Regions from separate parts of the Giesbergeria giesbergeri genome, predicted to be linked through region 1. Evidence: predicted binding sites of a transcription regulator. Region 1 holds the regulator's gene; each other region holds the start of a gene.

The links. The regulator sigma-54, encoded in region 1, starts transcription at its own class of promoters, with help from an activator protein. The targets are predictions, from matches to a motif close to TGGCANGNAANCTGCTTT.
Region 2: the regulator sigma-54 is predicted to act here: its motif matches at 2,095-2,112, upstream of ACYVB2_RS14080 (ammonium transporter).
Region 3: the regulator sigma-54 is predicted to act here: its motif matches at 4,646-4,663, upstream of ACYVB2_RS11690 (transglutaminase family protein).

The regions. Positions count from the first base shown of each region.
Region 1 covers NZ_BAAGYJ010000013.1:37,112-44,642, forward strand. The annotation lists gene argS (arginine--tRNA ligase) at 1-77, shown strand, start outside; gene ACYVB2_RS14905 (SPOR domain-containing protein) at 99-818, shown strand; gene ACYVB2_RS14910 (thiol:disulfide interchange protein DsbA/DsbL) at 874-1,515, shown strand; gene lptA (lipopolysaccharide transport periplasmic protein LptA) at 1,614-2,252, shown strand; gene lptB (LPS export ABC transporter ATP-binding protein) at 2,249-3,031, shown strand; gene ACYVB2_RS14925 (RNA polymerase factor sigma-54) at 3,036-4,622, shown strand; gene def (peptide deformylase) at 4,637-5,176, opposite strand; gene ACYVB2_RS14935 (methyl-accepting chemotaxis protein) at 5,198-7,048, opposite strand; gene ACYVB2_RS14940 (acyl-CoA thioesterase) at 7,233-7,531, shown strand, end outside.
Region 2 covers NZ_BAAGYJ010000011.1:55,318-62,848, forward strand. The annotation lists gene ACYVB2_RS14070 (MlaE family ABC transporter permease) at 1-239, opposite strand, end outside; gene ACYVB2_RS14075 (hypothetical protein) at 361-693, opposite strand; gene ACYVB2_RS14080 (ammonium transporter) at 710-2,002, opposite strand; gene ACYVB2_RS14085 (sulfite exporter TauE/SafE family protein) at 2,378-3,136, shown strand; gene mrdA (penicillin-binding protein 2) at 3,152-5,095, opposite strand; gene mreD (rod shape-determining protein MreD) at 5,132-5,650, opposite strand; gene mreC (rod shape-determining protein MreC) at 5,647-6,564, opposite strand; gene ACYVB2_RS14105 (rod shape-determining protein) at 6,683-7,531, opposite strand, start outside.
Region 3 covers NZ_BAAGYJ010000007.1:25,870-33,400, reverse strand. The annotation lists gene ppsR (posphoenolpyruvate synthetase regulatory kinase/phosphorylase PpsR) at 7-828, shown strand; gene ACYVB2_RS11710 (ketopantoate reductase family protein) at 840-1,757, shown strand; gene ACYVB2_RS11705 (VanZ family protein) at 1,754-2,137, shown strand; gene ACYVB2_RS11700 (alpha-E domain-containing protein) at 2,134-3,087, opposite strand; gene ACYVB2_RS11695 (circularly permuted type 2 ATP-grasp protein) at 3,099-4,586, opposite strand; gene ACYVB2_RS11690 (transglutaminase family protein) at 4,724-7,531, shown strand, end outside.

The DNA of each region.
Region 1 (7,531 bases):
CGCTGGTGGCGGCCACCGCCCAAGTGCTGGCCAATGGCTTGGCGGTATTAGGTGTTTCGGCCCCTGATCGTATGTAAATTCGGCACAAAAGCATGGCCATGAAACAACAGCAACAAGGCGGCACCATTCTGGGCTTTATTTTGGGCCTGGTGGTGGGTCTGGGGGCCGCTTTTGCGGTGGCCGTCTATGTCACCAAAGTGCCGGTGCCTTTTTTGAACAAAGGCGCGGTTCGGGGCACTGAACAAGACGCCGCCGAAAATGAGAAAAATAAAGACTGGGATCCAAACGCCCCACTTTACGGCAAGAATCCGGCCCGTCCAGCCGTGGTGGAGTCTGCGCCTGTGGTGGCACCGCCATCGGCCGCCGAGCCTGTGGCCAAACCCAGTGCGACCGAGTCTAAGCCCACCCCTGAGGGGGCAGCCGATTCCAAGACGGCCCCCAAGCCCGAGACTAAAGCCGACAGTAAGGCCGAGGCTAAGCCCGATGCCAAGGCCAACACCAGTGCCAGTGCCGACCCGTTGGGCGACTTGGCCAAGAGCAGAGCCAACGCCACGGCCAACGCCACCAGCACGGCAGATGACGCTTTTACCTACTTCCTCCAGACAGGGGCATTTGGCAGCCAAACTGATGCAGAAGCACAGCGCGCCAAGCTGGCCATGATGGGCTGGGAGGCTCGCGTCAGTGAGCGTGAACAGAATGGCCGCACGGTGTTTCGCGTACGGGTGGGCCCATTTGGCAAACGTGGTGATGCAGAGCAGCTCAAAGAAAAATTGGATGGTGCTGGCGTGGATTCGGCCTTGGTGCGTGTGCAACGCTGAACTTTTGTAGGCAGATACTGCTCAGACCCTCCACCGCAATAAGGAGTACCTTTTGATGAAACGCCGTGATTTTTCCCTGACTGCTGCCCTGGCGCTGGCTGCACCTTTGCTGCCGCTGTCGGCCCAAGCGCAGGGGGCTGCGCCCAAAGAAGGCAAGGATTACAACAAACTGGCCAAACCAGTGGCTTCTGATGTACCTGCAGGCAAGGTGGAGGTGTTGGAGTTCTTCTGGTACAGCTGCGGTCATTGCCACACCTTTGAACCCATGTTTCATAACTGGATCAAGGCAGCGCCAGCCAATTTGGTGGTGCGCCGCGTGCCGGTGGCCTTCAATGCCAGCTTTGTGCCAGCGCAAAAGTTGTATTACACCTTGGAAGGCCTGGGCAAAGTCGAGGCTCTGCATGCCCGTGCGTTTCGCGCCATTCATGTGGAAAAGCAGAAGCTGGCCAAGGACGACGACATCATGGCCTGGGCTGCCAAGCAGCCCGAATTGGACATGGCCAAATTCAAAGAGATGTACCAGTCCTTCAGCGTGGCTAACCAAGTGCGCCGCGCCACGCAATTGCAAGAAGCCTATGGGGTTGAAGGCACGCCATCTATGGGGGTGGCAGGCCGCTACTACACCGATGGCACGATGGCCGGTGGCTTGCAAGCCATGTTGCAGGTGGTCAACCACCTGACAACGGTCAAGGGTTGAGCCATCCCCCTTTCGTCTGCAACCACGGCCCGCTTTGGCGGGCTTTTTTGTGGCTGGCAGGCATCGCTACAATCGCCGCAAGATTCGTGCCTTTTTTGATGAACCGCCTCTTCACGCTCCCCCTGCTCGCCTGTTTGGCTGCTGCCCCGTTCACGCTGGCGCACGCTGAAAAGGCCGACCGCCATCAGCCCATGAACATTGAGGCCGATGCCCTGCGCCATGACGAATTGCAGCAAACCAGCGTGTTTACGGGCCGTGTGGTTCTGACCAAAGGTACCATCGTGCTGCGGGGTGAGCGTCTGGAAGTGCGCCAAGATGCCGATGGTTATCAGTCTGGTACCGTCACGGCGGCAGCAGGCCAACGGGCGTTCTTCCGACAAAAGCGTGATACCGCACCCGGCGCCCCTGAAGAATTTGTCGAGGGCGAAGGCGAACGCATTGAATACAACGGCCACAACGACACCGTGCGCCTATTGCGCCGTGCCGAGTTGCGCCGTTACCAAGGGGCCAAGTTACAAGATGAACTCACGGGGGCGGTGATCGTTTACAACAACCTGACGGATGTGTTCAGTGTGGATGGTCAGCAGCGCAGCCCTGAGGGGGCGTCAGCAACGTCGGGCGGACGTGTGCGTGCCATACTGGCTCCAAAGGCGACTACAGCTCCGGCCTCTCCTGTGGCACCTGCTTCTGCTCTGCCTTTGCGCCCCAGTTCTGCACTGGGTACTGACAAGCCATGAGTGCCGCACCCGCGCATGCCACCACCGAGGCAGCTACGGATAGCCGATTGGAGGTGCTGCATTTAGCCAAGTCTTATGGCAGCCGCCAGGTGGTCAAGGACGTATCGCTGGTTGTGCAAAAAGGCGAGGTAGTCGGTCTGCTGGGCCCCAATGGTGCAGGCAAGACCACTTCGTTTTATATGATCGTTGGTTTGTTGCCCAGCGATGGGGGTGATATTCGCATTGATGGGCAGTCGGTGGTGCGTATGCCTATCCATAAGCGTTCACGTCTGGGGTTGTCTTACCTACCGCAGGAAGCGTCTATCTTTCGCAAACTCACGGTACAAGAAAACGTGCGTGCCGTACTGGAGTTGCAACAAAATGCCGCGGGTCAGTCTTTGAGCAAGGCCGAAGTTGAGCAGCGTTTGCAGTCTTTGTTGGAAGAGCTGCGTGTCGACCATCTGCGAGACTCTCCTGCGCTTGCATTGTCTGGCGGCGAGCGGCGCCGGGTCGAGATTGCCCGTGCCTTGGCCACGCAGCCGCGTTTTATCCTGTTGGATGAGCCTTTTGCAGGCATCGACCCGATTGCCGTGATTGAAATTCAGCGCATCATCGGTTTTTTGAAAGCGCGCGGCATTGGCGTGCTCATTACCGACCACAACGTGCGCGAAACGCTGGGCATTTGTGACCACGCCTGCATCATCAGTGATGGTCGGGTGTTGGCACAGGGGACGCCTTCCGAGATTGTCAACAACGCCGAGGTGCGTCGGGTGTACCTGGGCGAACATTTCCGTATGTGAGCCGATGAAACCTGGCCTGTCTCTGCGTGTATCGCAGCACCTGACCCTGACGCCGCAGTTGCAGCAGTCTATTCGGCTGTTGCAGCTCTCGACGTTGGAGTTGGGCCAGGAAGTCGAGCAGATGCTGGCGGACAACCCCTTTTTGGAGCGCAACCCCGACGAAGCCTCGCGCGAGGAGTTTGGTTTGGCGCAGGCCGACACGCCCCCGCCAGAGGAGCCATATGCCGACTGGGCAGCCCCTGTGAGCAGCACCAGCAGTGCAGACAGCAGTCAGGCCACATTGACAGAGGCAGAGCAGGGCAACAGTGACAGCAGCAGCACCGAAGTGCTGGACTGGGAGGGCGATGGCAGTGTGGACATGGCCCCGGACGATAGTGAATGGGGTGGCGATGCCCCGGCCTGCAGCCGTGGCACTGACGAAGAAATGGATGTCAGTGCCACAGATTTGGCACATGGTCATGAATCACTGGCGGCATTCTTGCACCGACAAACGGTGGGTTTGCGCTTGTCTCCAGAGGATAAAGCCGCACTGTATTTTCTGATCGAATCACTCAACGAAGACGGTTATCTGGAGGATTCGCTGGAATCTTTGGCTCAAGGGTTGGCGGGTGAAGAGCACAGCGATGACATAGAGGAGCTGCTGCACCATTTCACGGTGGCCTTGCACTTGCTGCAAACGCTGGAGCCAACTGGTGTGGGGGCTCGCCACTTGGCTGAATGCTTGACACTGCAACTGGCAGCATTGGCCGCACATCCTGCGCCTGCCATCCCGCCTGAGACCATTGCATTGGCGCTGCGCATTTGCCAGCAGCCGCTGGAAGGGCTGGCCCGCCGCGATGTGCGCCGCTTGGCCCAAACCTGTGGGGCCACCGAGGAGCAAACCCGTGCAGCAATGGCCTTGATTGCCCGGCTGGAGCCGCGTCCGGGGCGGCCCTTTATCTCGGTAGAGCGCAACGCCATCATCCCAGACGTGCTGGTGCGCCGCATGGGGCATGGTCAGGCGGGGCACCAGTTCAGTGTGCAACTCAACCCCGAAGTGATGCCACGCCTGCGCATCCACGACATTTATGCGGGTGCCTTGCGTGGCCGTCGCCAAGACGAAGGCCATCAGGCTTTGCAACAGCGTTTACAAGAGGCCCGCTGGTTTATCAAAAACATTCAGCAGCGGTTTGACACTATCTTGCGGGTGTCACAAGCCATTGTGGAGCGCCAAAAGAATTTCTTTGTGCATGGCGAGTTGGCCATGCGTCCGCTGGTGCTGCGCGACATTGCCGACGAGCTGGGCCTGCACGAGTCCACAATCTCGCGGGTGACCACAGCCAAATACATGGCTACCCCCCAGGGTACTTACGAGCTGAAATACTTTTTTGGCTCGGGCTTGGGCACTGACAGTGGTGGCAATGCCTCCAGCACGGCTGTGCGCGCGTTGATCAAGCAGTTTATTGCTGCCGAGAACCCCGCCAAGCCCTTGTCGGACAACCAATTGGCTGAAATGCTCAAAGAGCAGGGCATTGAGTGTGCCCGTCGCACGGTGGCTAAATACCGTGAAGGATTAAAAATCCCCACGGCCACGCTGCGCAAAACGCTGTAGCGAGGCGGTGGGGGTTAATCGTTGGCGTCGGCCTGCAGTTCGGGAAACAGCACTTCGGTAAAGCCGAGCTGGCGCAAATCAGACATCCGTTGCGGATACAGGGTGCCTATCAGGTGGTCACACTCATGTTGCACCACTCTGGCGTGAAAGCCTTCGGCGATGCGCTCTATGGGCTGGCCCAGCACGTCCATGCCGGTGTAACGGATGCGGCTCCAGCGGGGCACCCGGCCCCGCAGCCCTGGCACCGACAGGCAGCCCTCCCAGTCCTCGGCTTGGGCGGCATCCAGCGGGGTAATCACGGGGTTGATCAACACAGTGGGGGGCACCAAGGGGCGATCTGGGTAACGCGGATTGGGCAAGTGCGAGCCAAAGACCACCACCTGCAAATGGACGCCAATTTGTGGCGCTGCCAACCCGGCACCATTGGCCGCCTGCATGGTGTCGTGCAAGTCCGTTACCAACTGGTGCAGCACTGGGGTGTTGAAGGCCGTAACAGGCTGGGCCGTGCGCCACAGGCGCGGGTCGCCCATTTTCAAGATGGTGTGGATGGTCATGGTCGATGCCGGTATGGGCTGTTAGCGTAGCAAGGCTGCAGGGCGTGCAGCCCGTGCTGCGGGTGTTGTGGCGTGCTGGTGATCGAGCTTGAACTCTGCCACCACATCGGCCAATTGTGTGGCTTGCTGTTGCAGGGCGTGGGCTGCCGCTGTGGCTTGTTCTACCAAGGCCGCATTTTGTTGTGTGCCTTGGTCCATCTGGTTGATAGAGGTACCAATGGCAGCAATGCCGCTGCTTTGTTCTTGGCTGGCGTGGCTGATTTCGGCGACGAGGGTGGTCATGCGGCGCACGCTGTCTACCACTTGTTCAATGGTGGTGCCTGCATCACGCACCAACTGACTGCCCGCATTGACTTGGGTAACGGAGTCATCAATCAGTGCCTTGATTTCTTTGGCCGCTGTGGCGCTGCGTTGGGCCAAAGTGCGCACTTCAGAAGCCACTACGGCAAAGCCCCGGCCTTGCTCGCCAGCCCGGGCTGCTTCCACGGCGGCATTCAATGCCAAGATGTTGGTTTGGAAAGCGATGGCATCGATTACGCCAATGATGTCCACAATCTTGCGGGCAGAGTTTTCTATGCCCCCCATCGTTTGCACCACCTGCCCCACCACTGTGCCGCCACGGGTGGCTACCTGCGAGGTTTCGGTGGCCAGCAGATTGGCCTGGCGGGCATTCTCGGCGTTTTGCAGTACGGTGGCGGTGAGCTCCTCCATGGCCGCAGCGGTCTGCCCCAGTGAGGAGGCTTGCTGTTCGGTGCGGGAGGACAGGTCTTGGTTGCCGCTGGCAATTTCTCGGGTGGCTTGGCGCACCGACTCGGAGGATTGGCGGATGCGCACCAAGACCCCAGCAATTTTGCCGACAAAGTCGTTGAAGGCTTGGGCAATGTGCGTCAGTTCGTCGTTGCCTTGGGTGTCGAGGCGGCGTGTTAGATCACCTTCTCCTGAGGCGATATCGGCCAGTGCATCGCGCACTACGGCCAGTCGGCGCAATTGGTGGCTCACTGCGATGGACACCAGCACCACCGCGACCACGATACAGAGCAGGGTGATGCTGGCAGCCACCTGCAGCAGGTTGCGCACGCTGGCAGTGGCTTGTGCGCGGTCAATGGCGACCGCCAGCAACCAAGGGGTGCCCTCGACTTTGGCTGCATAGAGCAGTCGGTCGGTGCCATCGATGGCCATGCCAGCGCGACCGCCTTGGTCGGCCAATTGGCGCAGCAGTGTCATGTCCAGTTGGGGCGCAATGGTAGAGATGGGTTTGAGGGCGTATTCTGCTTTGGCATGGGCCAAGAACTTGCCCTCACCATCCACCAAGAAGGCAAAGCTTTGCGACATGGGGCGGATGGCGCTGACTTTTTGTGCAATGGTGTCCAAGTGCATATCGGTGCCGACCACCGCAATGGGTTGGCCTCGTGGGCCTACCGGCTCGACAAAACTGATGGTGAGCTTGCCCGTACTGACATCCACATAGGCGGGGGTCAGGGCTGGCCCGCCCACCTGGACTGCCTGTTGATACCACGGGCGGCCCGTGCCGCTATAGCCCTCTGGCATGGGGTGCGTAAAGATGGCCCGGTTGTCGGCATAGACAAAATAGGCATCATCAAAGGCACCTGCTTGCTTGGCGGCCTCCAATAAGGGCACTGGCTCTGGTTTGCCCACCGCCAGTTTGAGGGCGCTGGTGATGCGTTGTTTCTCTTTGACCCATTCGGTCAATTCATTGGCATGGTTGCGTGTCAACTGGCCCATGCGCTCGTCCATTGCGTCAAGGGTGTTGTTGCGCACGACAACAAAAGTGGCCAAAGCCAATGCAAACAGTGCCGCCACGGTAATGGCAACGCAAATCCCGATCAGTCGGACTCGTAGGGTATGGAGCATAGAAGCCTCTGGACGGGTATGAGTGATGCGAGAAGAAGTAAGAGACCGTGTTATCGGTGACAGAACGTCAGAAATCAATAGGTGTTTGCTGCTTGGTGAATTCTGAGCTAAAGCGCATGGCTTAGCAGAGAGTGGCTGCGTTGTGCGACCATCGCGCTTTGTTTTTGCTCAGGAGTGGCGTCACATGGCCCGCGTTGTTTTTGAACTGCCATCGCAGTTCACTTTTTCTACCGAACTGCCCATTTACATCGGCCATATCAACCACGGCCAGCACTTGGACAACGCCCAGTTGCTGGCGCTGGTGGGCGAGGCCCGCACCCGCTTTTTTACTTCGTTGGGCTATACCGACCGCGATGCCGAAGGGCTGGCGCTGGTGGTGGGTGATGTGGTGGTGCAATACCAGTCTGAAGCCCTGTATGGCGAGACCTTGCGCATCGAGATGGCCCCGGCAGATTTCAACAAATACGGCTTTGATTTGGTGTT
Region 2 (7,531 bases), on a different contig from region 1:
TGCGGCCAAACATGGCCCCACTGGTGCCAGAGCCATTGCGCGCCCACATGATCGAGCCACTCTAGCCCCCGCAAATCCCAACCCAAACCGGGGGTGGTTGGCAATGATGCCCATTGGGCCAACAAAGCCCGCCATTGCGCTCGCTCGCCCAAGGCTGCGGCCCCCCAACGGCCAAACAACTGCACCCACGGCCCTTCGGGGCTGTCGGTGCATAGCAGGCGGGGCGGAGCGTCAGACATAGGCAGGCAAAAAGGGCAGGCAACCAAGAAACCAGAAAATAGACAGGGTAGATGGTAGCGCCACTGCCACGACCATTGCCACCGTCACCTCTGCCTTCGTGGGCCTGCTGGCTTGCCCGCGCTAACGAATACCCCCTACATAACGGGGGGCCATGGGTGCAGGCACTACAGGTTCGGCATCTGACCGGTGCAGCAAAAGCGCACTGGGATGCAGCAATGGCTGGCTCTGCACAGGAGTGTGCGTGGTCGGGAGCATAGCTTGCTCCAACCGCTGCGCCCAATCAGCCAGCTCGGGCAGGTGATCCGTCTGTGCCCGCTCACGGGCAAAACGGACGATTGCTTGGGCATATTCCAAGTTGCAGGCCATCCATTCGGTATCGGTCACCCGGCCCGTTTTACGCCGCAACAACACATGCATATGGGCGGCAATCGCCATCACATCGGTATCGCTCATCAGTGGAACTCCTTTGCTAGCTACCCAGACGCTCGCGGTGCAAGGAAATGTCCAACCCAGTCCATTCATCCTGTGCATCCACGCGCAAATCCACCACCACCAAACGGGTCAGCCACAGCAACAGCGCAGTGGCCACCAAGCTGTAAGCCATCACCGCCAATACGCTGAGCATTTGTGTGAGCAAACTGCCCTCAACGCCCCCAATCGATTTGTCGGCCAACACCCCAGTCAGCAAGGCACCCACAATGCCGCCAATGCCGTGCACGCCAAACACGTCCAAAGAATCGTCTGTGCGCAGCAGGCGCTTGAGCCCGGTGGCACCCCAGTAGCAAGCCAACCCTGCTACACCGCCAATCAGCAATGCTGCTGCGGGAGTCACAAACCCCGCTGCGGGGGTAATGGCGACCAACCCTGCCACCAGCCCAGAACACAGGCCCAACAGCGAGCCGCGGCCGCGCACCACAGCCTCGCCCAACATCCAGGCCACAGCACCAGCGGCTGCTGCAATGTGGGTGACTGCCAGCGCCAAACCGGCACGCCCCCCCGCCGACAGCGCCGAGCCTGCATTAAAGCCAAACCAACCCACCCACAGCAGGCTGGCCCCCACCATCGTCAAGCCCAAGTTGTAGGGCTCGAAAGCTTCGCGGCCATAACCCTTGCGCGGCCCCAGAAACCACGCACACACCAGCCCGGCCACACCGGCGTTGATATGCACCACCGCACCCCCCGCAAAGTCCAGTGCCCCCATACGGGCCAACCAGCCTCCTGGCTCCCAAACCCAATGGGCAATTGGTGCATAGACCAACAACGTCCACAACGACATGAACAGCAACAGGGCAGAAAACCGCATGCGCTCTACCAAGGCGCCCACCACCAGTGTGGCGGTGATGATGGCAAAGGCGAGTTGGAACATCGCATATACCGACTCTGGAATATGGGGGGCCACATGACTGACGGCCACTTGGCCCGTCCCCATCTGGTAATCCAGACCAGCAAACCATAAGCGTGCATCACCCCCCAGCCAAGGGGAACCGGGTGTAAAGGCCCAAGAATAGCCCACCGCAAACCAGAGCAGGCTCACCAAACAAGCAATGCCCAGCACACTGGCCATTGTGTTCAGCACATTTTTGCGCCGCACCATGCCCGCATAGAACAAGGCAATCCCAGGCAAAGCCATCAACAACACCAGTGCCGTCGAAACCAGTACCCAAACCGTATCGGCATCGTGCAAAGTATCTTGCACCACCAACATCGGGCGGACTGGGGCAGAGGCCATTTGTGCGCTGGCAGGCTCCCAGGCCAGCAGCATCCCCAGCGCCCACAGCATGATCGACCCGGCCTTGTATCGTCTTGTTTGCATGACCATCGTTCTCCCTGTGTGGATGTAGTAGTACCGTGGGTACTGCACAAGCCATGCCAGGCCCAAGCAGGGGGGTATCCAAGAAAATGGGCGCTCTTGCGCCCCAGAACAGGGGCAGGGAAACCCCCAATGCACCGCAGCGGTGCGGGCGGCTACATTAACGGCACTCGACGGCGCATTGCAATGCGCCCAACGAGGGGCTGAGGAGACAAACCACAAAGCCACAACCATATTTTTCAAGCATCCGTTATGAGATGCACCCCCCTTCCGAGGCGCTGACTCCATGTCAGCGCCTTTTTTTTGTCCTGGTGGGACAATCTGGGCATGGAATGGTTTGTTGTTACGCTGGCCTCGTTACTGGCTGGGTTTGTAGATGCCATCGTGGGGGGTGGCGGCTTGGTGTTGCTGCCTGCCCTGTTTGCCACCTTTGCCACCACTGCACCAGCCACGCTGATGGGCACCAACAAGGCGGCGGCTGTCTGGGGGACGGCGATTGCCAGCTGGCAATACAGCCGACGGGTACAGGTGCGCTGGTCAGCCCTGCTGCCAGCCTCATTGGCCGGATTTGTCGGTGCCTTTGCTGGTGCTTGGGCGGTCACGGTGCTATCGCCCGATTTTCTGCGCAAGTTGCTGCCACTGATCTTGCTGGCTGTGCTGGCATACACCCTGATGAAGAAAGATTTGGGCCGCCACCATGCACCTCGGCTAGCAGCCCAGCGTGAATGCTGGGCTGCCAGTCTGATTGGTGCGGGCATAGGCTTCTACGATGGCTTTTTTGGGCCAGGCACTGGCAGCTTCTTTGTTTTTTTGTTTGTGCGTGTGCTGGGTTATGACTTTTTGAATGCCTCGGTCTCGGCCAAGGTGCTCAACGTGGCGACCAATGTGGCCGCGTTGATCCTGTTCTCAGTCAAAGGCCATGTCTGGTGGCATCTGGCCGTGCCACTGGCCGTGGCCAATGTGCTGGGCAGCCTGCTAGGCACTTGGATGGCTTTGCGCCACGGTGCAGGGTTTGTGCGCGGCATTTTCATGGCCGTGGTCAGCGCCCTCATCCTCAAGACAGGCTACGACGCCTTCATACGCTAAGGTGGGCTTGGCGGCTCAACGCTCGGGCAGGCTGATGTCCGCCACAGAACGAGGCTCACCCAGTGGTGCCATTGCTTGCCCTTTGCGCACAGCAGCAATATCTTGCTCACTGGGGTATTCGCCCAGCAGCCAGTAATCGAACACCCGGCGGGCAATGGGCGCTGCCTGGGCACCACCAAAGCCAGCATTCTCCACAATCACGGCCAAGGCAATCTGAGGGTTGTCGGCAGGCGCAAAAGCAATATAGAGGGCATGGTCACGCTGGCGCTCCTGCAAACGGGCCGCGTTGTATTTGTCTTTCTGACCAATCGTCACGGCCTGTGCTGTGCCCGTTTTGCCTGCCGACAAATAACGGGCTCCAGCAAAGACCTTGGTAGAGGTGCCACCCTGCGTAACGCCCACCATAGCCCGTCGGATCACATCGATATGGGCAGGCTTGTAGCCCAATGGCACCGAGGGCGGCTGCGGCAGTGGGCGACGCTCACGGGTTACTGCATCAATGGTGGCCATGCCCAGATGCGGTCGGTGCTGGGTGCCCCCATTGGCCAGTGTGGCTGTAGCGTGGGCCAGTTGCAGCATGGTGAAATTGTTATACCCCTGCCCAATACCTAAGGAGATGGTCTCACCGGCATACCATTTTTTATGCTCGGGGCGGCGGTAGGTTTTGCGCTTCCACTCTTGGCTGGGCAGCACCCCGCGCAACTCGCCATTCAAATCAATGCCAGTGAGCTGCCCAAAACCCAAGGGCTTCATGAAGTCGTGCATGGCATCGACCCCCATGTCATTGGCCAATTGGTAGTAGTAGACGTTACTGGACTGCACAATGCTGCGGTGCAGATCTACGGCCCCTAACCCGTGGTCGCCGTGGCTACGGAAGGTGTGCCCCCCAAAAGTCCAAGAACCACCGTCATGAACAATGGTGCCCGGTGTGCGCTTGCCCGTCTCTAGGGCCGCCAAGCCCATAAAGGGCTTGTAGGTAGACCCCGGTGGATAGGTGCCACGCAGGGCGCGGTTGAGCAAGGGCCGGTCAATCGATTCATTCAATGCCGTCCAGTTTTCTTGGTCAATCCCCTCTACAAACAGATTGGGGTCGAAGGTCGGCTTGCTTACCAAGGCCAGCACCTCACCATTGCGCGGATCTATCGCCACCAAGGCACCACGGCGTTCGCCAAACAACTCTTCGATCATCATCTGCAACTTGATGTCCAGTGTCAGCGCCACGGTGTGGCCCGGTGTGGCCGGAAAGCTGTTGAGTCGGCGCACTGCCCGCCCCCCAGCAGAAGTCTCCATTTGATCCACGCCCGTCACCCCATGCAGTTGGGGCTCAAAACTCTGTTCTATGCCCAACTTACCAATGTATTCGGTGCCCCGGTAATTAGACTGTTCCTCAGACTCTTCAATGCGTTCTTTTTCTTTTTGGTTGATACGGCCAATGTAGCCAATGGCGTGGCTGGCCACATCCCCCAACGGGTAGTTGCGAAACAACCGCGCCTTCACATCCACGCCCGGAAAACGGTAACGTTGGGCCACAAAACGGGCCACCTCCTCATCGGTCAATCGGGTGCGGATAGGCAAAGAGTCAAAACTGCGTGACTCCTCGCGCAGCCGCTTAAAGCGGCGCTTATCGCGCGGATGGATTTCCACCACTTCAGACAGCGCCTCAATGGTCTTGTCCAAATTACCTGCCTTGGATGGGGTGATTTCCAGGGTATAGGCGGCATAGTTGGTAGCCAACACCACGCCATTGCGATCCAGAATCAAACCCCGATTGGGCACCACTGGCAGCACCGCGGTGCGATTGCTTTCGGCCTGCTCGGCCAGATCCGCATGGCGCACCACCTGCAAAAACACCAGACGGGCAACCACCAAGGCAAAGGCCAACAATACCGTCAGCCCCACCACCACCACCCGCGCACGGAAACGCGCAGTATCCATCTGGGCATTGCGCAATTCAGTCATGACGACCCGCCTTGGTACACAGACAGACAACCCGGGTCATAAAGGGCGGTTCGCATCCCTGTCGGGGGGGCGGCGCTGTGGCGCCTGTAGCACCCAACTGGCCAGAGGCCACAGCAGCGCCTCTAGCAAAGGAGCGATTGCCACCTCTACCCCCGGAAAACCACCACCAGAGAGCAGACGAATCAGCAGTTGCAGCGCATGCACTCCGGCAAATAAACCCAACATTTGTGGTGCCTGCACCCAAGGCTTGAACCACAACAAACGCCGATGCCCCAGACTGGTGCCAAACATCAACGCGGCATACGCCAAGGCATGTTGGCCCAACAGGGAAGACTGCTGGACATCCATGCACAACCCCAGCATGAAGGCCACCCCCATGCCAATGCGGTCGGGTTGGTGGATGCCCCAAAAGGCCAACAAAATCAGCAGCACATCTGGCACCCAGAGCACTTGCCCCAATGGCAGCATGTTTAACACCAAGCCCACCAGCAAACTGACGGTCATGAATACGGGATTGGCTGGCAGCAGCAATGGCTGCCCACGCGGCATGATCATCGGTGGGCTCCCAATTTGGGGGCAGCCGCTGGTTCGGGCTGCGGACGGGGCGGCACATCATCGACTGGCGTGATCAACATGACATGGCGCGCCCCCTCTACCTGGGCCTGGGGTTTGCAGTAGATGCGGGCAAAGGCCGAATCGGCTCGGCGCTCTACGCGCACCACCTTAGCCACCGGCAGCCCTGCTGGGTAAACACCGTCCATACCACTGGTTGAAAGCAGATCGCCCTCTTGCACATCGGCATTGGCCGCTACAAAACGCAACTCCAACCCACCACCATGGCTGGCTACTGGGTCGCCATAGGCAACGCCACGGGCACCAGTGCGGGTATTGAGCACCGGAATAGCCTGTTCACGATCGACCAACAGGGTCACTTCGCTCAAAAAAGGATAGACACGGGTGACCTGCCCCAAAACACCTGCGGCATCGACCACCGGCGAGCCCTGCACCACACCCTGCATCTGGCCCCGATTGACCACCACACGGCGGGTATAGGGGTCGGTAGTGTCGTAAAGAATCTGGGCCGCATGGGCCGGAAGGTCTAGACGCTCTTGTAAGTCGAGCAACTTGCGCAGGCGCTCATTTTCCTCTAGGAGTTCTTGCGCCTGATTGGCACGCACCGACAAACGCACCAGCTCCTGCCGTGCTGCATCCGCAGCCGCTTGTGCTTGCTCTAGGGTCTCAAAATACCCTTCTCCACGGCTGGCCCAATCTTTGGGCTGCAACAGCAACCATTGAATGGGGTAGAGCACCACCGCTACCGATTGGCGCAGAGGATCGGTAATGCGCCAGCGCGCATCAGCCACCATCAGAAACAGTGCCAAGGCGCTATAGAGAATAATCTGCGAAAAGGCCGATGGGCCCTGCCGCATCAAGGAGGGCGCGCGGCGATCCAGGGTGCCAAGGGGCATGGGGACATCCGTTCAGGTGCCGGGCCTGCCGTTGCGGGCAAACACATGCACCAAAGAGGCCAGGACAATGGCCATCATGCTACTGCAAAGGGCTTGGCCCGCAACGCAGACCGGGCTTTCACTCGCTGGTGAAAATGCTGCCGGTGCGGCCCATGCGCTCCAGCGCAATGCCACAGCCGCGCACCACACAAGTCAGCGGATCTTCGGCCACCAGCACCGGTAGACCCGTCTCTTCGGCCAGCAGGCGATCCAAATCGCGCAGCAACGCACCACCGCCCGTGAGCATCATGCCGCGCTCGGCTATGTCGGCACCCAGCTCTGGCGGGGTTTGCTCCAGCGCATTTTTGACGGCAGAAACAATCTGGTTGAGGGGCTCAGTCAAGGCTTCGAGTACCTCGTTGCTAGAGATGGTGAAGCTGCGCGGCACACCTTCGGACAGATTGCGCCCACGCACTTCCATCTCTTTGACTTCGGAGCCGGGGAAGGCAGAACCGATGGTTTTTTTGATGGATTCTGCCGTAGGCTCACCAATCAACATGCCGTAGTTGCGCCGGATGTAACTGATGATGGCTTCGTCAAACTTATCACCACCGACGCGCACGCTGCCCTTGTAGACCATGCCGCCCAAGCTGATTACGCCCACTTCGGTGGTGCCGCCACCAGTATCCACCACCATCGAGCCTGAAGCCTCAGACACCGGCAGACCAGCACCAATGCCAGCGGCCATCGGCTCTTCAATCAGATAGACCGCTGTGGCTCCAGCAGCCTCGGCAGCATCCTTAATGGCACGGCGCTCCACTTGGGTAGAACCACAGGGCACACAGATGATGATGCGCGGGCTGGGCGTGAGCAGCGTGCGCGGATGCACCATCTTGATGAACTGCTTGATCATCTGCTCGGTGATCACGAAGTCGGCAATCACGCCGTCTTTCATCGGGCGGATGGCTTCAATGTTGCCGGGCACCTT
Region 3 (7,531 bases), on a different contig from region 1:
ATCGTCATGCACACACGCACCGTATTTTTTGTCTCCGATGGCACCGGCATCACCGCCGAAACCTTTGGCAATGCCATCCTGGCGCAATTTGAAATGGTGCCACGCCGTGTGCGCCTGCCCTTTGTCGATACCGTAGACAAGGCCCATCAGGCCGTGCGCCAAATCAACCACACGGCAGAGCTCGAAGGACGCAAGTGCATCGTCTTCACCACACTGGTCAACATGGAGGTGCTCAAAATCCTGCAAGAAGGTTGCAAAGGCATGCTGTTAGACATGTTTGGCACCTTTGTCCATCCACTTGAAGAGGAACTGGGCATCAAGTCGCACCACCGCGTGGGGCGCTTTTCTGACATCAGCAAAAGCAAGGAGTACCACAGCCGCATTGAGGCCATCAACTTCAGTCTGGCCCACGATGATGGTCAGAGCAACCGCGACTTGGCCGGGGCCGATGTGATTTTGGTTGGCGTCAGCCGCAGCGGCAAAACACCCACCAGCCTGTATTTGGCGATGCAGCACGGCCTCAAGGCGGCCAACTACCCGCTGATTCCCGAAGATTTTGAGCGCCGTCAATTGCCACCAGCACTGGTGCCGCACCGCAAAAAGATTTTTGGACTGTCAATCGGCCCCGAACGGCTGTCCGAAATCCGCAGCGAGCGCCGCCCCGACTCGCGCTATGCCAGCTTGCAAAATTGCCGCCATGAAGTGGCCGAGGCTGAAGCCATGATGCGCCGCTCGGGCATCCGCTGGCTCTCGACCACCACCAAATCCATTGAAGAGATTGCCACCACCATCCTGCAAGAGCTGCAACCCGACCGGCTGGTGTACTGAGCATGGCCGCCTTGCAGATTGCCGTCATGGGTGCTGGGGCTGTAGGCAGCTACTACGGTGGCCTGCTGGCCCGAGCAGGCCATGCCGTCACCTTGATTGCGCGGCCTGCCCATGTGCAGGCCATCGAGCAACACCAGGGATTGTGGCTAGAAAGTGCCTCTTTTACGGGGCGTGTGCCCGTGCGTGCAGCCACCGAGGCCCGCGCAGTGCAGGGGGCACAGTTTGTGCTGTTTTGCACCAAGTCCACCGATACCACCAGCGCCGGGCAAGACATGGCGCCCCATCTGGCCTCTGGTGCCGTGGTCTGGAGCCTGCAAAACGGCGTAGACAATGCCCAACGGCTCACACAGGTGCTGGGGCGGCCTGTGGCCCCAGCCGTGGTCTATGTAGCCGCTGCGATGGCGGCACCGGGCCATGTGTGCCACCTGGGTCGGGGTGAGCTGGTGGTAGGGCCACACCCCGGCCATGCGCCACTGCTGGCCGCACTGACCCATGCCGGAGTACCGGTTCAAGAATCGAACAACGTCACCCACGCCCTATGGGCCAAACTGGTACTTAACTGCGTTTACAACCCCCTGTCAGCCATTGCCGATCTGAGCTACGGCCCCTTGCTGGCAAGCCACGGGGTGGAGCAAGTGGTGCGCAACACCGTGCAAGAATGCCTGGCCGTGGCCCATGCCAACGGTATCGTCTTGCCACCAGACACCCTCGACAAGGTGCTGCAACTGGCGGCCACCATGCCACAACAAAAATCTTCCACAGCCCAAGACTTGGCCCGTGGCAAGCGCAGCGAGATCGACCACCTCAATGGCTTTATCGTTCGCGAAGGGCAACGGCTAGGCATTGCTACCCCGGTCAACCAACTGCTGCACACACTGGTGCGCCTGCGCGAGTCACATCCCCCCGCTGCGGGCGCAAGGGCCGCATGACACAGAAAGCCATCCTCCCCACACAGCGCCAGCGGCTACTGCGTTGGGGCTTTTGGAGCCTGCTGCTGGCCGTGGTGGTGTTGTCTTTGCTGCCCACCAGTTATTTGCCACCACAGGCTTTTAGCCTGTGGGACAAGGCACAGCACGCCTTGGGCTTTTTGGCGCTGGGCCTGCTGGGGCAGGCGGCCTACCCAAGCCAGCGCATCCCGCTATGGCTGGCCCTGCTGACCGTGGGCGGCGCCATTGAACTGGCCCAAGCAGCCACCGGCTGGCGCTACGGCGAATGGGCCGACTGGCTGGCCGATGCACTGGGACTGTTGGCAGCCCCTGCCATGCAAACCCTGTGGCCTGCACGGCACCGCGCCCCCACGCAGCCTTAGTCGGCAGCCAGAAAGTCGCGCCCAATACCCACGCCAATGTCGTTGATACGCAGCAAAATCTGCGTCAGGTAAGCGTGCAAGCCGGTGGCCAAAATTTCGTCGATACGGCCATACTGCAAATCGGCCAGCAGGCGGCCCACCAAACGCTGGGTTTCCTGTGACTGGCCGTTGGCCACCCGGTCGAGGTTTTGCCGTACTTCCAACATACAGGCCAACAAGGAGCGCGGCATCGACGGGTTCAAGATCAACAACTCGGCCACACGCTCGGGGCGAATGCCATCGCGGTACACCTTGCGATAGATCTCAAAGGCCGAGAAGCTCCCGAGCACGGCGCTCCAGTGGTAGAAGTCGTACTCTTGGTCGCGGCCATTGTCGGTGCCGTGGAACTCACTGTCCAAGGCATGAAACTTGGCGTCCAGCAGGCGTGCCGTGTTGTCGGCCCGCTCCAAAAAGGTGCCCAAACGCAGAAAATGCAGCGCCTCATCGGCCAGCATGGTGCCCAAAGTCACCCCCCGCGAGAGATGGGAGCGAAAGCGCACCCACTCAAAGAACTGCCCCGGATCGGCTTCCAACTGGCCGCTGCGCAGCAGCCGGTTCACTTCTAGCCAAGTCTGGTTTTGCATTTCCCAGGCTTCGGTGGTCAGGGAGCCACGCACAGCACGGGCATTTTCGCGCGCAGCACGCAAACAAGACAAGATAGAGGCCGGATTGCTCTCGTCCGCCACCATGAACTGCAACACATTGCGGGCAGTGATCTCGCCATGTTTAGCCTGATAAGCCGGGATCAGCTCACTGATGGACAGCAGCCCCTGCCAGTTGGTTTGCGCTACAGCAGCCGATTGCGGCAGCAGCGCAGTTTCGTAGCCCACATTGAGCATGCGGGCGGTATTCTCGGCCCGCTCCATGTAGCGGGACATCCAGAAAAGGTGGTCAGCGGTTCGGCACAACATCCATACTCCTCTCAAACTTCCATGATCCAGGTGTCTTTGGTGCCGCCCCCTTGGGAGGAGTTGACCACCAAGGAGCCTTCTTTGAGGGCCACCCGCGTCAAGCCACCGGGCACCATCTGCACCGTTTTGCCACTGAGGACAAAGGGGCGCAGGTCAATGTGGCGCGGCGCAATGCCTTGCTCGACAAAAGTGGGGCAGCTCGACAGACTGAGCGTGGGTTGGGCGATATAGCCCGCCGGGTTGGCACGCAGCACCTGGGCAAATTCGGCAATCTCGGCCTGCGTGGCGGTGGGGCCAATCAACATGCCGTAGCCGCCCGCGCCATGCACTTCTTTCACCACCAAATCTTTCAGGTTAGCCAGCACATATTGCAGGTCTTCGGGCTTGCGGCACATCCAAGTGGGCACGTTGTTGAGGATGGGCTTCTCACCCAGATAGAACTCAATCATCTTGGGCACATAGGGGTAGATGGATTTATCGTCGGCCACCCCGGTGCCCACCGCATTGCAAATGCTGACGTGGCCCGCCCGGTAGGCGTCCATCAGGCCCGCACAACCCAAGGCCGAATCGGCACGGAAGACCGCCGGGTCAAGGAAGTCATCGTCCACACGGCGGTAAATCACATCCACACGCTCTGGCCCTTGCGTGGTGCGCTTATAGACAAAGCCATCGCGCACAAACAGGTCTTGGCCCTGCACCAACTCCACGCCCATTTGCTGTGCCAAGAAGGCATGTTCAAAATAGGCGCTGTTGTACATGCCGGGGGTGAGCACCACCACGTTGGGGTCGGAAGCGCCCGTGGGGGCGCTGGCGCGCAAGGTCTCCAGCAGCAGATCGGGGTAGTGCGCCACTGGGGCGATGCGGTTTTGGCTGAACAGCTCTGGGAACAAGCGCATCATCATCTTGCGGTTTTCGAGCATGTAGCTCACGCCGCTGGGCACGCGCAGGTTGTCTTCGAGCACGTAGTATTGGCCGTTACCGGCGCTGTCGGGGGCGCGCACAATATCGACACCGCTGATGTGCGAATAGACATTGTTGGGAACGTTGACCCCCATCATCTCGGGGCGAAACTGGGCATTGTTGACCACCTGCTCACGCGGAATCACGCCCGCCTTGAGGATTTCTTGGTCGTGGTAGACGTCGTGAATAAAGCGGTTCAGTGCCGTGACCCGCTGCACCAGCCCTTTTTGCATCTGGCTCCACTCTTGCGCCGGAATGATGCGCGGAATGAGGTCAAACGGAATCAGGCGCTCGGTGCCGGCGCCATCTTCATCCTTGGCACCATACACCGCAAAGGTGATGCCCACGCGGCGGAAGATCATTTCCGCCTCTTCACGGCGCGCACGCATGGCCGCCTCCGTCTGCCGCTCTAGCCATTGGGCATAGGCAGCGTAACCGGAGCGCACATCGGTGCCACACCGCAAACCCTGTTGTTGCACCTGCCCGCCCCCGTGTGGCAAAGGGGGCAGCGTGGCGTACATCTCGTCGAATTTCAGCATGGTGTTTTCTCCTGCCGAGGCTTTAAGCAAGGAGTGGGCCAGCTTCCCACACGTTGTGTTGGCGCAGCTTTTGCTTGAGGGGCTGTTACAACGCGCCTTGGGGCGTGCCTGCAAAAACCCTATCCCCTTTTGCTCTTATGTCGATACACGCTGCCCTACACCACGTTACCCACTACCAATACGACCGTCCCATCAATTTGGGGCCACAGTTGATTCGCCTGCGGCCTGCACCGCACTGCCGCAGCAAGGTGGTGTCGTACTCGCTGCGCGTAGAGCCAGCGCAGCACTTCATCAACTGGCAGCAAGACCCCTTTGCCAACTACCAAGCACGGTTTGTTTTTCCAGAGAAAACCACCGAGTTCAAAGTGACGGTGGATTTGGTGGTGGAGATGGCGGTCTACAACCCGTTTGACTTCTTTTTGGAGCCAGAGGCCGAGCAGTTTCCGTTTGGTTACAACGCCGCTACCACCGAGGAGCTGGCCCCCTATCTAGCCACCGACCCCATCACACCATTGCTGGCCGCTTATTTGGCCCAAATAGACCGCAGCCCCCGGCGCACGATAGATTTTTTGGTGGATCTGAACACCCGCCTGCAACGCGACATTGGTTATCTGATTCGGCTAGAGCCCGGTGTGCAACCCCCCGAAGAGACCCTCACCAAACGCTCTGGCTCCTGCCGCGATAGCGCCTGGCTGATGGTGCAGTTGCTGCGCCACTTGGGGCTGGCGGCCCGCTTTGCCTCGGGCTACCTGATTCAGCTCAAGCCCGATGTCAAATCGCTCGATGGCCCCAGCGGCACTGAAGTGGACTTTACCGACCTGCACGCTTGGTGCGAAGTCTATTTGCCCGGTGCAGGCTGGATTGGCCTTGACCCCACTTCGGGTCTGCTGGCCGGTGAAGGCCATATTCCGCTGGCCTGCACGCCACGCCCTTCGGGCGCTGCACCGATTGAGGGCGGTCTGGACGAGTGCGAAGTAAAGTTCCAGCACACGATGGAACTGACGCGCATTTATGAGTCGCCGCGCGTCACCAAGCCCTATAGCGAAGAGCAGTGGAGCGAGGTGCTGGCGCTGGGCGATCTGGTCGATCAGGTGCTAGACGCCGGGGATGTGCGCCTGACGATGGGCGGTGAGCCCACTTTTGTGTCCGTCCACGACCGTGATGCACCAGAATGGAACACCGATGCCCTCGGCCCCACCAAACGCGGCTATGCCACCGAGTTGGTGCATAAGCTGCGCACCGAATACGGGCAGGGCGGCTTTTTGCACTTCGGTCAAGGCAAGTGGTACCCCGGTGAACAACTGCCGCGCTGGGCGCTGTCCATCTACTGGCGGGCAGACGGCGAACCCGTCTGGCACAACCCAGCCCTGTTTGCCGACGAGCGCCAAACGCAACACTACACCAGCGAAGATGCCAGCCGCTTTACACAAACACTGGCGGGCAAACTAGGCCTGGACGGCCAGCACATCACCCCCGGCTATGAGGACACTTGGTATTACCTCTGGCGCGAGCGCCGTCTGCCCATCAATGTCGATCCGTTTGACTCCCGACTCGATGATGAGATGGAGCGTATGCGCCTGCGCCGGGTGTTCGATCAAAAGCTCGACAGCGTGATTGGCTATGTGCTGCCACTGCAAGCCAACCCCGGTGCCGATGACCACCACACCCTCTGGAGCAGCGGCCCGTGGTTTTTCCGTGATGGGCGCATGTATCTCATTCCGGGCGACTCCCCCATGGGCTACCGCCTGCCACTGGACACCCTGCCTTGGGTCAGCCAAGCAGACTACCCCTATCTGATCGAACAAGACCCCTTTGCCCCCCGCAGCAGCTTGCCACCAGCCACCCAGCTGCGCGCCCAATACGCACCGCACAGCGTAGGGGGCGGTTTTGCCGAAGGGGGCAGCGTAGCCGTGCAAGGCCAAGGCCACACCGACAGCCATGCCCCGCTGCTGCACGATGGCCGAAACCAGTCCCCCTCGCACGCAACGGTCATGCCCAGCCATGTGCCCCAGCGTTTTGAATCGGCCCACTGGACTACACGCACTGCCATCTGCGTCGAAGCACGCGACCCCATGCGCGCCAATGGCCCCAAGGCCGAACGTGAACATGGCTGCAACTTTGCCCATGACGGGGGGGGGCTGTATGTATTTATGCCACCACTGCAACGGCTCGAGGATTACCTGCGCCTCTTGGCCGCCATTGAGGCCACGGCAGAAGAGCTGGGCGTACAAATCGTGCTGGAAGGCTATCCACCACCGCGTGACCCGCGCCTAAAGCTGCTGCAAGTCACCCCTGACCCCGGCGTGATTGAAGTCAACATCCACCCAGCCCACCACTGGGGGGAGCTGGTGCAACACACCGAGTTCCTCTACCAAGCAGCCCACGAGTCGCGCCTGTGCGCCGAAAAGTTTATGACCGATGGCCGCCACACTGGCACCGGCGGTGGCAACCACTTTGTGCTCGGCGGGGCCACCCCGGCAGATAGCCCCTTTTTGCGGCGCCCTGAACTGCTGGCCAGCCTGATCTTGTATTGGCACAACCACCCCAGCCTGAGCTACCTGTTCAGCGGCATGTTCATTGGCCCCACCAGCCAAGCCCCACGCGTAGATGAGGCGCGCAACGACCAGTTGTATGAATTGGAAATTGCACTGCAAGAAATCCATGCCAATCGGCAAAAGTTTGGTCAAGACATGCCACCGTGGTTGGTCGATCGCACACTGCGCAACATCCTGATCGATGTCACTGGCAACACCCACCGCAGCGAGTTCTGCATCGACAAGCTCTATTCACCCGACAGCAGCACGGGCCGTTTGGGCCTGTTGGAATTGCGCGCCTTTGAGATGCCGCCGCACGCCCGCATGAGCATCGTGCAGCAATTGCTGCTGCGCGCACTGGTAGCCCGCTTCTGGGATCAGCCCTATCTGGCCCCCGCCACCCGCTGGGGC